DNA from 3 places in the Streptomyces lunaelactis genome. Region 3 is predicted to be linked to each of the others. Evidence: riboswitches for the same ligand, from Rfam matches in the RefSeq annotation. Region 3 holds a riboswitch; each other region holds the start of a gene.
The links. Region 3 has a riboswitch for cyclic di-AMP ahead of SLUN_RS34265 (LysM peptidoglycan-binding domain-containing M23 family metallopeptidase). Riboswitches for the same ligand answer to the same signal wherever they lie in the genome.
Positions count from the first base shown of each region.

Region 1 (4,792 bases), 6.2 Mb from region 3:
TGCGACTCCAGACTGATGAAGTCCCGGTACTCGGTCGGGATCAGCCCGCGGTACCCGTGCCACCAGCCGCGTCCCCCGCCGTCGGCCGCGCCCGCCAAGATCTCGAGCAGCGAACGCAGTTGGCGGTCGCCGACCGCGTACGCGTCCAGCAGCAGGGTCACATCAGCGGTCCTGACCCCGCTGGTGCCGGTCTCGATCCGGCTCACCTTGGACTGGTGCCAGCCGGCGAGCCGCGCGGCGTCCCGGCTGGTGAGGCCCGCTGCCAGGCGCAGCCTGCGAAGCTCCTCGCCGAGCTTGCGGCGGCGCACCGCGGGTCCGTGCCGCATCTCGCGCTCCTTCCCGTCCCCGCACTCGTGTGTCCGGCCGACAGCCGACCGGACAGCCGACCGGACTCGGGCAGACCTCCGGCCGTGACCAAGGGGTGAGTCTCCGCCCAAATACGGTCTCGCGTCGTAGAGTTCACCGCTTTGAGCGACAGATATATGCACATCTTGGTGGATCACCACCTCTGACGGCACGATCAGTGGCACTCTGGCGCGAAGCGCAATCCGTGGCCGCCCTCGCATTCATCCGCTACGAGTCGGAGCCCGGCCCCGGTGGGAAAGGGACAGCGTCGCCATGGCAGACCATCAGGAAGCCTCCCTCACTCTGCCGAGCGATCCCGCCTCGGTCTCCGAGGCCCGCAGATACGCAACGCACGTCATCGCCGAATGGGGCCTGCCGGTCGAGACCGAGGCCGTCGACACCGTGCGGCTGATCGTCTCCGAGCTCGCCACGAACGCAGTCCAGCACACCTTCGGCCAGTCGCCGACCTTCACCGTCGACCTCCGTCTCGACCGGGACGAGCAGCTGCGCATCGGCGTCACCGACAGCCACCCCCGCTGGCCGCAGCGGCTGCCGGCCGCCGTCCGCCAGGACAACGGCCGCGGCATGGTCATCATCCGCAGCCTGACCGCGGAGTGGGGTGGACAGCTCTCCGTCACGCCGACCCCGGAGGGCGGCAAAACCGTCTGGATCGCCCTGCCGTGGTCGGTCCCGGTCCAGGGCTGACGCCCCCGGAGGGTACGCCTCAGGCCCTGTCAGGCACCCCGCCCGGACTTCCCCGGGGCCGCTTAGCCGCCTGCGCGGCCGAACGTGCCGCGCAGCAGAGCCCGCAGGGACTCGGCGGCGGGACTCGACTCCCCGCCCCGGTGCGCCACCGAGATCGTCCGCCTGAAGGCCGCCGGCTCCAACTGCCGTACGCCGAGCGGCGTCGCGGACATCCCCGCGACCATCTCCGGCACCACCGCCACCCCCAGACCCGCGCTGACGAGCGCGCACACCAGCCCGTAGCCCGGTGACTCGCACACCACGGCAGGAGCAGCCCCGGCCCGCGCCAGCGCACCCTCCACGCCCTTGCGCGGCGGATGCGACGGCGCGCTGCTGATCAGTGGCTGTCCGGCCAGCTCGGCCACCGGGAGCCGGCCCGAGCCGCCCGCCAGCGCATGACCGGGCGCCGTCACCAGCACCAACTCCTCCACGAGCAGCGGTTCCAGCACGACGCCCGCGGGCGACGGCGCCGGATCGGCGGGTTCGTACGCATGGGTCAGCGCCAGATCCACCTCGCCGGCCGCCACCGCCAGGACGCCGCCCGGCGGCTCGTACTCCGCGACGGTCAGCTCCACATCCGGATGCGCCCGGCGGAAAGCGCTCAGTACCGGCGGCAGCAGATGGATGCCGACCGTGGTGAAAGTGCCCACGCGCAGCCGCCCGCCGGAGAGCCCCGCGAGCCGCGCCAGCTCGTGCCTCGCCCGGTCCATCTCGTCCAGCACCCGGCGGGCCCGGGATGCCAGCAGCTCGCCCGCAGCCGTCAGCCGTGCCCCACGGTGGTGCCGCACCAGCAGCGCCGCACCCGCCTCGCGCTCCAGTTTGGCCAGCTGCTGGGAGAGCGCGGGCGCGGTGTAGCCCATACGGGCGGCGGCGCGGGTGATCGAACCGGCCTCCGCGACCGCCACCAGCGCGGCCAGTCGTGTCGGGTCGTACATGCCACCCCTTAAGCGTTTCTTTAGGCAGACCCCGAGGATTCCAAGTACACGCTAAGGCCTGCACGGGTCCAGGATGGTCGGCATGGACGCACAACTGATCGCCTTCATCGGGGTCGCCGCGGGCATGGTCGCCATGCCGGGCGCGGATTTCACCGTCGTCGTGCGCAACGCTCTCGCCTCCCGCCGTGCGGGTGTGGCCTGCGCGGTCGGCGTGGCCGGGGGACTTGTGGTGCACACGGCGCTGGCGGTCGCGGGACTCGCGGCCGTACTGGTCGCGGTGCCGGTGCTCTACCGGACGCTGCAGATCGTGGGCGGCGCGTATGTGCTCTACCTCGGCATCAAGGCCGTGCGCGCCGCGCTGCGTCCGGGGCTGGAGGTGGCGGAGCCCGACGGAGCGCCGGCCGGCGGCGTCCGGCGCAGTCTGCGGCAGGGCTTCCTCACCAACGTCCTCAACCCGAAGGCGCCGGTGCTGTTCCTCAGCCTGCTGCCGCAGTTCGTCCCGGAGGGCGCCCCGGTGCTGCCGCGCACGTTGCTGCTCGCGACGATCGTCGTCCTGCTGGCGCTGCTGTGGTTCCCCATGGTGGCGCTGCTGGTGGACCGGCTGGGCGGGTGGCTGCGGCGCCCGCGTACGACGCGCGCGGTGGAGGGGGTCACGGGAGGGGCGCTGACGGCGCTGGGCGCGACGCTGCTGGCGGAGCCGCTGACGCACTGAGGCGGCGTCCGCTGCGCGGGGTCCGGGGCGGAGCCCGGAAACCGTCAGCGGACCCGGCCGTACCACACGCGCTTCGACCAGATCTTCTCCAGCCGCACCACCGACCCCGACTTCGGCGAGTGCCAGATCTTCCCGCTCCCCGCATAGATCCCCACGTGGTACACGGAGCCCCCCGAGTGGAAGAAGACCAGGTCCCCGCGCTGCCGCGACATGCGCGAGACATGCTTGGACTTGTTGTACTGCTGCTGGGCCGTGCGTGGCAGCTTCTTGCCGGCCTTCTTGTACGAGTAGAGCGTCAGGCCCGAGCAGTCGAACCGCGACGGGCCCGCGGCGCCGTAGCGGTATGGCGCCCCCCTCTTCGAGGCCGCCACCTTGAGGGCCTTGCCCGCATGGACCGTAGTCGCCGCGTGTGCCTCGGACGCGGCGCCCGGCGCCAGCATCGAGCCCCCGACGGCCGCGAGGGTCAGGGCCGATACGGCACCCGCCCGGGAGATCAGAGACGGGACATGAATCTGCGCGGTCATGCGCAACCCTTCGTCAGCCGCCTGTGAAGGATGACCTGTCGGGTTCGGACGGACGAAGATGCCCGGCCGCGGATGCGGCTTCACCCCTAGGGACGGCCGGTCTGTCCGGCCACCCCGTCGTGCTCGGGTCCTCCACTCCTGCCGATGCACTTCTGTCGACCAGACATCCGGAGCGGCGGCAGGACTCGGCGTCCACCCGGACCGCCCCGCCGAGGTGGCGGGGGCTTGTCGTCTCTGGGATCTTGACCCACACCGTGCCGGATTTCCGAGCCGAAACGACGGTATGTGAGTCTCGTCACCCTTGATCTGTTCGGGTGGACAGGGCCGTTTTTGTGACCGGTCCGCGACAGCTGCCGACCCCTGCACCAGCAGCGGAACGACTCATTCCGCCAGATCGGTAGTCGTGTTGCGCAAGTTGTCCGGTACTGCGGTTGAGGCGACTACTACACCGAACGGGGTACACACATTCGTACTCCGATGGCGTAGACGAGAGCAGAGGGCACGTCAAGGCATGGAAGCTGGAGGCATCGTCACGCGGCGCGCCCTGCGCTCTCCGTCGAGCACTCTGAGCGCCCCGGCGAGTGTCGCCGCGTGTACCTCGCTCTCGCCGCGCGTATGCATCAGCGTCAGGGCCTCCTTGAGCGCGCCGGCCCGGCCCACCAGGGCCTGGGCCGCGCGGAGTGCGCCATAGGTGTGCGTCGAGCGGGCCGGATTGATCTGCCCCAGCAGATCGACGACTTCGAGATAGCTGTCGATGAACTCGGCCTCGGCGCGGGTCAGCGCGGGCAGCGGCGGCAGCTCGGGTGGCAGCATCGGGCGCTCACCGCGAACCGGGGCTGATGAGCGAGGTCTTGCGGTTCTTGATCACGTGGTCCACCAGGCCGTAGGACTTGGCGTCCTCGGCGTCGAAGATCTTGTCGCGCTCCAGGTCCTCGGTGACCCGCTCCGGTGTCTGGCCGGTGTGGCGCACGAACATGTCGGTGAGTTGGGCGCGCAGCCGCAGCAACTCCTGCGCGTGGATCTCCAGATCGGACGGCCGGCCCCGCAACGGCTCCTCGAAGGCGGGCTGCTGGACGACGATCCGGGCGCCGGGCAGTGCCATCCGCTTTCCGGGGGCGCCGGCGGCGAGGAGAAGGGCGGCGGTCGAGGCTGCCTGGCCCAGGCAGGTCGTCTCGATGTCGCAGGTGACCACCTGCATCGTGTCGTAGATCGCCGACATGGCGCTGGGTGAGCCGCCGGGGGAGTTGATGTACAGGGAGATGTCGCGGTCCGGCGCCGCGTACTCGAGGTGCAGGAACTGCGCGATCACGTCATTGGCCGAGGTGTCGTCGACGGCGGTCCCGAGAAAGATGATCCGCTCCTCCAGCAGCCTGGAGTACGGGTCGAGGGTGCGGGTCCCCGAGCTGGTGCGCTCGGTGAACTGGGGCAGGACGTAGCGGGCGTCAGGGCGGTTCATGACGTACCTCTCCTCATGCACGGGCCTGTTCGGGTCTCTGTAAAAAATGTACAGGACGTACAGATCGTAAGATGGT
Region 1 covers NZ_CP026304.1:1,295,549-1,300,340, reverse strand. Annotated here, with positions in the region: gene SLUN_RS05620 (helix-turn-helix domain-containing protein) at 1-326, opposite strand, end outside; gene SLUN_RS05615 (ATP-binding protein) at 619-1,050, shown strand; gene SLUN_RS05610 (LysR family transcriptional regulator) at 1,113-2,024, opposite strand; gene SLUN_RS05605 (LysE family translocator) at 2,107-2,736, shown strand; gene SLUN_RS05600 (C40 family peptidase) at 2,781-3,260, opposite strand; cyclic di-AMP (ydaO/yuaA leader) riboswitch at 3,264-3,419, opposite strand; gene SLUN_RS05595 (hypothetical protein) at 3,765-4,073, opposite strand; gene SLUN_RS05590 (ATP-dependent Clp protease proteolytic subunit) at 4,081-4,716, opposite strand.
Region 1: it holds a riboswitch for cyclic di-AMP, as region 3 does, so the genes downstream of both, SLUN_RS05600 (C40 family peptidase) here and SLUN_RS34265 (LysM peptidoglycan-binding domain-containing M23 family metallopeptidase) in region 3, are expected to answer to the same signal.

Region 2 (4,792 bases), 3.4 Mb from region 3:
CGGCGCTCCCGGAGGCGTAACCCTCGGTAGTGCCCCGGGCCCCATCGCCAGTTGTCAGTGGCCCTCGTTAGGGTCAATAGGTGTCCGAGTCGCCCCCGCAGCACCCCCCACCGCATCCGGCGGTCCCGGCGTTCGAGCGGCAGCCGCTGTTCGACGCCGTGCCGGAGCGTTCCCGGTGGCGCTACAAGCCCCGCCGCGTCTCCCGGCTCTGGCAGAGCAAGGCCGTACGGGCCGGGGCGCTGATCACCCTCCTCGCCCTCTCCGGCCTGGTGATCCTCGCGCTCGTACGCGAACAGACCGGCACCCAGGGCTTCCTGGTCGGCCTCGCCCTCGCGACCCTGCCCGTCCCGCTGCTCGCGGCGGCCTTCCGCTGGCTGGACCGGGTCGAGCCGGGACCCTGGCGGAATCTGCTCTTCGCCTTCGCCTGGGGCGCCTTCGCCGCCGCCCTCGTCGCGATCATCGCGAACTCCTTCGCGACCCGCTGGATAGCCACCGCCACCGCGGACCCGGCGAGCGCGGACACCCTCGGCGCGACGGTGATAGCCCCGATCGTCGAGGAGAGCGCGAAGGCCGCCGCGGTGCTGCTCATCTTCCTCTTCCGCAGACGGGACTTCACCGGGATCGTCGACGGTGTGGTCGTGGCGGGCTTCACCGCGACCGGCTTCGCCTTCACCGAGAACATCCTCTACCTGGGCACCGCCTTCGGTGAGGACCAGGAGATAGGCGCATCGGGGCTCGCCTCGGTGACCGCGGCGACCTTCTTCGTACGGGTCGTGATGTCGCCGTTCGCGCATCCGCTGTTCACCGTGCTCACCGGCATCGGCTTCGGGATCGCGGCACTCGCCACACAGCGCCAGAAGATCCGCCGGGTCGCCCTGCCCCTGCTCGGCCTCGCCCTCGCGATGGGCATGCACGCCCTGTGGAACGGCTCGGCGTCGCTCTTGGGCCCCTTCGGCTTCTACGGCGTGTACGGGGCGTTCATGGTCCCCGTCTTCGGACTGCTGACCTGGCTGACGATCTGGACCAGGCAGCGCGAGCTGCGCACGATATCCGCCGAGCTGCCCGCGTACGCCGCGGCCGGCTGGCTGACGGCCGCCGAGCCGCGCGCGCTGTCCTCGATGCGGGCACGCACGATGGCGCGCGACGTCGCCCGGCGGATGCACGGCCCGGCCGCGGCGCACGCCGTGTCGGAGTACGAGACGTTTGCGACGTCCCTGGCCTTTCTGCGCCACCGGGCCCACCGCGGCGCGGCGGGCCCGGACTTCGTGGAGCGCGAGCAGGAGCTGCTGCACCATCTGTGGCAGCGCAAGGAGGTGGCCGCGCCCGCGCTGACGTACGCGGCACGGGCGACGGGCCGGGTGCCGGTGCCGCCGCCGCACCGCGACTACGGCGGCTACAACCCGTACCGCAGCTAGGGTCTTTCGTTTTGGTCAGGCCGGGCGGCAACGCGCGGCGCCCCTCGCACCGTTCGGTGCGAGGGGCGCCGTAAGAAGAACCGAGAAGAGCTCAGACCGTGAGGCCCTTGTCCCGCAGCCAGGTCATCGGGTCGATGCCCGTGCCGCCCGATGTGTGGACCTCGAGGTGCAGGTGCGCGCCCGTGACATTGCCCGTCGCGCCGACGCGGCCGATCGTCTCGCCCGTCGTCACCTTCTGCCCGACGCTGACCGAGATCGACGACTGGTGGGCGTACCAGACCTCCGTACCGTCCTCGAGCTCCAGGACCGTGCGGTAGCCGTACGAACCCGACCAGCCCGCCGCCGTGACGGTGCCCGTGTGCACCGCCTTGAGGGGCGTGCCCGTCGGGGCGGCGAAGTCCAGGCCGGTGTGCTGGCCCGAGGCCCACAGGGAGCCGGACTGGCCGAAGGTGGAGGTGATCGTGTACGAGGAGGTGGGGAGCGCGTAGCTCTTCGCCAGCTGCGCGAGCCGCTCGGCCTCCGCCTTGGCCTCCGCCGCCGCCTCGGCCGCCTGCTTCGCGGCCTCGGCCTTCGCCTCCGCCGCCGTCTGCTGCCTCTTCGCCTCCGCCGCGGCCTGGTCGGCGGCGAGCTTCTCCGCCGCGGCCTTCTCCTCGGCGGCCGCCTCGGACTGCTGCTGCTCGGCCTGCTGGAGGATCCGGGCGCGCAGGGCCTCCCCCGCGCCGGCCTCCTGGTCCACGCCGGTCCCGCCGGAACCGGTGTCCGAGGCCAGGGACATCGCCGTGAGCGGCGAGGCGTTCCCCGGCTCCTCGTCGGAGGAGTCGTCGGACATCAAGGAGCCGACGCCCGGCAGGGACTTGGCGTCGGGCAGGTTGTCCGCGATCGAGTCGGGAAGCGATATGGAGACCGGTGGCTTGTCCTGCGCGGTGGCCATGCCACCCGCGCCGACCGCCGCGATCACACCGACGCCCAGCACAGTGGAGCTGCGGGCGAGTCCGCCGCGCTGCTTCATCACACGGTGCCGACCGCGCACCGGACGGACGGAGTCCTCGGTGGGGTTCCATTCCTCCCATGCCCGCTCCGCCACCTCGTCACCGAAGTAGTCAGAATGCAGAGGGGCTACTGGGGCAGGGTTGTTGGACGCCACGGAGGCGTACTCCTTTCCTTCCTTCTCGCCTACCGGGTTAGCTGACGGGTTCGGAGCAGGAAGGTCTCCTACGGGCGCTTCAACCGCGAAAAAAGCGGCAAAAGGTGCCCGATTCACCCCAATTGGTGGTTCCCCGGTTCCCTTGCGGAATTCGGCGCGTGCGCACGGTGCCGTCTCTTGCGACGACTGGGACGACCGCGCTGCGTTATCGAACGTTAATAGACACCAGGGCCGGATTCCAAGCTGTTCCGACTGATCATTAACAACATCGGCCGGGACTTACCGGGACACATGCAGGCGGAGCCGGACGACTTGATCGCCCCTCAGGTCACTTCACACTTCTGACGGTGCATCAAATGTTATGCGGAGGGGTGTCCTTCGATTACACACGGTGCGCGACCAGATTCTGTCCGGTTGATCAGGCGGATGAGGGAGCGGCCCGCCGACGAGCGCGCGGTGGCCTTCACCGGCCCGCACGGCCGAGCATTCAGCGGCTGACCCGACCGCTCACTCGCTCTCCTCGCCCTTCACCACGGGTACGGTCCTGCGGCGGTCCGGCTGCCCCTCGGCGGGGCGGCTGACCGCCAGCAGCGCCATGTCGTCGGTGGAGCCGCCGCCCGTATGCCTGCGTACGTCGTCGACGATCGCGTCCAGCAGTTCCTCGGGCCCCGGAAAGAGCCGCCCGGCGAGCCGTTCGCCCGGGTCGTAGAAGACGCCGCGGCGGTCGCGCGCCTCGGACACACCGTCCGTGTACAGGAGCAGCGTGGCCCCGGCGGGCAGCGGATACTCCCCCGCCCGGTCCGGCCACTCCCCCAGACCCATCCCCAGGGGCAGCGCGGCCTTGGCCGGCCGCAGGCTGTCCAGGCCCCCGTCGGCGTACAGCACCAGCGGCTCCGGATGCCCGCGGTTCACCAGCCGCACCACACTGCGGGCGCGCGGGATCTCGCCGAGTACGGCGGTGGTGAACCCCTCGACGGATTCCAGACCTGCCCGCCGCTCGCCCTCGCGCGCCAGCGCCCGCTCCAGGCGCCCGGCGACCCCTTCGAGCGAGCTCTCCTGCTCGGCGGCCTCCCGGAACGCCCCGATGACGATGGCCACCGACTCGACCGCCTCCATGCCCTTGCCCCGGACGTCGCCCACGATGAGGCGTACGCCGTACGGAGTGTCCTGTACGGCGAAGAGGTCACCGCCGATGAACGCGTCCGCCTGCGCCGCCTCGTACCGCGCGGCGACCTGCAGCCCGCCGATCCGGTCCGCGGGAGTGGGCAGCACGGCCCGCTGCGCGGTCTCGGCGATGACGCGGGCGGAGGCCAGCCGCTCCCCACCGAGCCGTACGACCCGGTTGATGAGCACCGCGAGCCCGGCGACGGTGACGACGGTGCCCACCTCCGTGCTGGAGGTGACATTGCCCAGGGTGCGGTTGTAAAGCTCAAGACCGACCGCGGCGGCGATTGCCGCGACGCCGGTCAGCACGGTGTTGAGCAGGGAGAAGAACGGTGCGGCGATCAACGGTGCGGCCGCGAGGAGCGGCGAGGCGGTGAACCCGGCCGGCGTCGCGAGATCGAAGACAACACCGCCGATGATCATCATCATGGGCAGGACGCGGACAAGGCGATTGGCGTTGCCGCCGCCGTCCTGCTCTCGGTGCACCACCAGTGATCTCCTGCCTGGTCCACCCACAGCCGCGGACGGTACCGCGCTCTTCCCAGGCTGGCCGCAGCCGCGCCGGGCGGCGACTCACCGTCGGCCAACCGGGCGACGACCTCATGGGGCCTCAGGTCCTGTCCGGCCGATCTCGCCGGGCCGGGTACGACACTGGCCCGGCACTCTGATCGAGTGCCGGGCCAGTGTCTTCAGTAGCGGGGACAGGATTTGAACCTGCGACCTCTGGGTTATGAGCCCAGCGAGCTACCGAGCTGCTCCACCCCGCGCCGTTGAATGCAACCTTACGCCATCCGGAGCAAGATCAACTCCACCCTGCGAAGGGGGCCCGAGGCAGGCAGCTCACTGCCGGGAACGGCCGGGTCCGCCCGCGGGGCCGTCACCCGTCCGTGAGGTGCCGCTCCCCGTACACCTTCATCGCGTCCCGGACGAAGGCAGCGGTCCCCTCACCGTGCCGGTCGTAGTTGACGGTGAAGCGGGGGTCCGCGACGTACATCTCGCCGAGCCCGGTGAAGTACGACCTGGTCGGCGTGACCGTGATCGACAGCCACTCGTACTGCCGCCGCGTGAT
Region 2 covers NZ_CP026304.1:4,119,782-4,124,573, forward strand. Annotated here, with positions in the region: gene SLUN_RS18735 (PrsW family intramembrane metalloprotease) at 81-1,415, shown strand; gene SLUN_RS18740 (M23 family metallopeptidase) at 1,507-2,559, opposite strand; cyclic di-AMP (ydaO/yuaA leader) riboswitch at 2,571-2,726, opposite strand; gene SLUN_RS18745 (PP2C family protein-serine/threonine phosphatase) at 3,067-4,152, opposite strand; tRNA gene SLUN_RS18750 (tRNA-Met) at 4,417-4,490, opposite strand; gene SLUN_RS18755 (MerR family transcriptional regulator) at 4,601-4,792, opposite strand, start outside.
Region 2: it holds a riboswitch for cyclic di-AMP, as region 3 does, so the genes downstream of both, SLUN_RS18740 (M23 family metallopeptidase) here and SLUN_RS34265 (LysM peptidoglycan-binding domain-containing M23 family metallopeptidase) in region 3, are expected to answer to the same signal.

Region 3 (4,792 bases):
GTGGGTTCTCTCCGGAACGGCGAGCAGCTATGGGCTGCACCTCACCGACGGCGACGAACTGCTGCATCTTCATTGGGGACCACGGATCTCGGGCGCCGATGCGGAGGCACTCGCGGCCCAGGGCCTGCCGCCCTGCTGGCCGTTCGAGTCGCAGCTCGACGGGCACGAGGAGTATCCCGTCGAGGGCGGGCCCCGCTTCGTACGGCCCGCGCTTTCCGTCCGTACGGACATGGTCCGCGGCACCCAGTGGACCTTCGCCGGCGCCGAGGTGATCGACGGCGACGAGCTGCGGCTCCGCTTCACCGACGCGCTGCACGGCCTCGGGCTCACCCTGCACCACCGGATGCGCGGCGACGCGGACGTCATCGAGCGCTGGGTCACCGTCACCCACGAAGGCGAAGGACCGGACCTGGAGCTGCTGCGGGCCGATGCCGCCACCTGGACACTGCCGCAGCGCGGCCACTGGCGGCTCAGCCAGCTGCACGGCCGCTGGGCGGCCGAGTCCCTGCTCGTACGGTCGGAGCTGACGTACGGCGAGAAGGTACTGAGCAGCCGGCGCGGGCACACCGGTCACCAGCACCTGCCGTGGGTCGCCCTCGACGCCGAAGGCGCCACTGAGGAGCACGGAGAGGTGTACGGCTGCGCGCTCGCCTGGTCCGGGTCATGGCGGATCGCCGTACAGCGGCTGCCCGACGGACTCGTCCAGATCACCGGCGGCGCGGGCTACGACGACTCCGGACTGCTGCGGCTCGCGCCCGGCCAGTCCTACACCTCGCCCGTCTTCGCCGGTCTGTGGAGCGACGGCGGATTCGGCGGAGCCAGCCGGGCCTGGCACGCCTGGCAGCTGGCGCACGTCATCCCGGACGCCGCGAGCGAGCGTCCGGTGCTCTACAACTCCTGGGAGGCCACCGGCTTCGACATCTCCGAGGAACAGCAGCGGGCGCTCGCGCGGCGGGCCGCCGCCATGGGCATCGAGCTGTTCGTCGTCGACGACGCGTGGTTCGGGCAGCGCACCAGCGACCGGGCCGGACTCGGCGACTGGACCCCCAACGCCGAACGCTTCCCGCAGGGACTGAAGCCGCTCGCCGACGAAGTGCACGCGCTGGGCATGCAGTTCGGGATCTGGGTCGAGCCGGAGATGGTCAACGCCGACAGCGATCTCTACCGCGCGCATCCCGACTGGGTGCAGCACCACCCGGGCCGGGCCCGCACGGAGTTCCGCAACCAGCTCGTACTGAACCTCGCCCGCGAGGACGTACAGGCCTGTCTCTGGGAACAGCTGGACGGACTGCTCAGCAGCGCGCCCATCGACTATGTGAAGTGGGACTTCAACCGCTGCTTCACGGACGTCGGCTGGCCCGGTGAGGAGTATCCGCAGAAGCTGTGGGTCGAGCATGTGCACGCGCTGTACGCACTCCTCGACCGGCTGCGGGCCGCGCACCCGACGGTGGCGTTCGAGTCCTGCTCCGGCGGCGGCGGCCGGATCGACCTCGGCATCCTCTCCCGTACCGACCAGGTATGGACGTCCGACAACACCGATCCGCTGGACCGGCTCGGCATCCAGCAGGGCTTCACCCAGCTGCACCCGGCACGGGTCATGGCGGCCTGGGTGACCGACAGCCCCAATGTCCAGCTCAACGGCCGCTTCAGCACGCTGCGCTTCCGCTTTGTCAGCGCGATGGCCGGAGTGCTCGGAGTCGGCGGCGACCTGACCGAATGGAGCGAGGGGGAGCTCACCGAGGCGCGCGGCTGGGCGGAGCTCTACAAGAAGATCAGGCCGGTGGTGCAGCACGGCGGGCTGTACCGGCTGCGGGCCCCGGAGGGCGGGCTGAGCGCCGTGCAGTACGTGCGCGGCGACGAGACCGTCGTGCTCGCCTGGCTCCAGGCACAGCACTACGGCGAGCTGCCGCCCAGGCTCCGGCTGCGGGGGCTCGACCCGGCGGCCGCGTACGAGTGCCTGGACACCGGCGCCGTGCACCGTGGCTCCGTACTCCTGCACCACGGGCTGCACACCGGGCTGAAGGGTGACATGGACGCCACGGTGATCCGGCTGCGCCGCCGCTGACCCGAGCCCGCTGATCCGAACCCGCTGATCCGAGCCGGAAGGCCGCCGAATTCCGCCCGCAAGGCGGGAATGAGGTGTATGTGATGGCGATAAGCCACCTCGTCAATAAATGACGCTTCTGTCCGAATTGGTCGATTCGGCATAACGTGCCCCGTCTGCAATGCAGATGGGGCACGACCCGTGAGCAGGATCATATTCGTGACGGTGTGTGGCGGTACGGCGGAAGCCAATTCCGCTGCCAGGCGGCGAGCCAAGGACTTCGATTCACGGAGGGTGACCGGAATTCCCCGGCAATATCAAAGGGATCATTGACCGGGGAAAGGGGCAGCTTGTTTCCGGTCGGTTTGCCGGTTTACGGTCACGACCAATCCGGACGGAACGCCTAATCCTGCCGCCGCCCGGAATTCCACCCACCCACGTGTGGCAGGAGCGGGGGACCCAGGTAAGTACGCCGATTCCGGAGGTCCGGAGACGGCTTGGGGTTAAGTCGCGCAACTGCGCGGCCGGGCATCTCCAGCCCGAACCCGACAGCTCACCTCGTAGGCGCCGGAGAGGAATTCGCCATGCCCGCGAAGGGTAAGCACCGCCGTCCCAAGGTCAACCCGATCACGCGCGGATTCGTCGCCGCCGCCGGTACGGGTGGCGCCGTCATCGCACTTCCGCTCATGGGTGCCACCGGCGCCCACGCCGCCGACAAGGCCGCGCCCGCCGCGGCTTCGCACACGGTGGCAGTGACCGCCGCCGCGGCTCCGGCACCCGCCAAGAAGGCCGCCCCCACCACGTACTCCGTCGTCTCCGGCGACTACCTGGCCAAGATCGCCGACAAGCACGATGTCCGCGGCGGCTGGAAGAAGCTGTACGAGGACAACCGTGCGGTCGTCGGCGAGAACCCCTCGCTGATCCACCCGGGCCTCAAGCTCACCCTCGGCGCGAAGGCGAAGGCGAAGGCCCCCGCGCAGGAGAAGCCGAAGCCCAGCTCCGAGGGCCCGGCCAAGTCCTCTTCGAGTGGCTCCCCGGACTCCTCCTCGAAGCCGGCCAAGCCGGCAAAGCAGGCGTCGTCCAAGGGCACGGGCAGCACCGCCGCGCAGACCAGCGGCTCCGGCTTCACCTCGCCCGTCTCCGGCGCGACCATCAGCACCCCGTACCACCTCGCCGGTGGCATGTGGTCCAGCGGCTACCACACCGGTGTCGACTTCGCGGCGTCCTCCGGCACCACCGTCAAGTCCGTCGGCCCGGGCACCGTCGTCTCCGCCGGGTGGGGCGGCGCGTACGGCAACGAGGTCGTCATCCAGCACACCGACGGCACCTACTCGCAGTACGCCCACCTCTCCTCCCTGTCCGTCTCCTCCGGCCAGAACGTGAGCGGCGGCCAGCAGATCGGCCTCTCCGGCTCCACGGGCAACTCCACCGGTCCGCACCTCCACTTCGAGATCCGCACCGGCCCGGGCTACGGCTCGGACATCGACCCGCTGGCCTACCTGCGCAGCCACGGCGTCAGCATCTGACGCGCTGGTGAACTGACGCGCTGATGAACGGGCCGATGCCCTGACGCCCGACGAATCCAGCACGCCGAATCCCCCCGCGCCGTCCTGAGTGGCGCGGGGGGATTCGGCGTATTCCGGCGTGGGCGAAACGTGACCGGTGGCAAAGATCACCCCTCGTCAACCCCTCCTTACGGTCGCGTAGGTCACATCCGTAAGGGAAAGATGAGGTCTCGTGGCAGACGATTCGAGAACAGAAGAAGATGGCGCATTCGGGTCGTACGCGGCGATCGGTGACAGCTTCACCGAGGGCGTCGGCGACCCGGGCCCCGATGGGATGTACGTCGGCTGGGCGGACCGTTTCGCGGTCCTGCTGGACGACCGGATGCCGGAGCACACCTTCAGGTACGCCAATCTCGCCGTACGCGGCCGTCTCCTCGATCAGATCGTCGAGGAACAGGTCCCGAGGGCGAGGGAACTCGCCCCGGATCTGGTGACGTTCTGCGCGGGGGGCAACGACATCATCCGGCCCGGCACCGACCCCGACGATGTGGCCGAGCGCTTCGAGCGCGCCGTCGCCGACCTCGCGGGCTCGGTCGGCACCGTCATGGTGACCACCGGATTCGATACGCGTGGGGTGCCGGTACTGCGCCATCTGCGCGGCAAGATCGCCACGTACACCGCGCACGTACGGGCCATCGCCGATCGCTACGACTGTCCCGTACTCGATCTGTGGTCGCTCAAATCCGTCCAGGACAGGCGGGCTTGGGACGGCGACAGACTGCATCTGTCACCCGAGGGCCACACCAGGGTCGCGTTGCGCGCCGCCCAGGTGCTCGGCCTGGAGGTGCCCGCCGACCCCGACCAGTCGTGGCCGCCCCTGCCGCCGCGCGGCCCGCTCGAAGTGCGCCGCGACGACATCCACTGGGCGCGCGAGCACCTGGTGCCGTGGATCGGACGGAGGCTGCGCGGCGAGAGCTCCGGCGACCATGTGGAAGCCAAGCGGCCGAATCTGCTGCCCCTGTGACGGCGACGGGGTGCGGGTACGGGCCGGTGAGTACTACGGCCCTTCCCCTCTCGGCTTCTTCACGGGCGTCCCGAAGCTGACGGCGTTCTCGGCGCGGGTGCAGGACGAGGCGGTGGCGCGCCGACTGGGGGATGAGCCGGCGAGGCTGACGGGGATCGGCCTTCCGGCTCCGTACGACGCCTGAGAAGCGGCGGGCACGGCCGGGATCCGCTCCAGGAC
Region 3 covers NZ_CP026304.1:7,513,267-7,518,058, forward strand. Annotated here, with positions in the region: gene SLUN_RS34260 (alpha-galactosidase) at 1-2,065, shown strand, start outside; cyclic di-AMP (ydaO/yuaA leader) riboswitch at 2,451-2,626, shown strand; gene SLUN_RS34265 (LysM peptidoglycan-binding domain-containing M23 family metallopeptidase) at 2,629-3,570, shown strand; gene SLUN_RS34270 (SGNH/GDSL hydrolase family protein) at 3,782-4,573, shown strand; gene SLUN_RS34275 (STM4011 family radical SAM protein) at 4,607-4,792, opposite strand, start outside.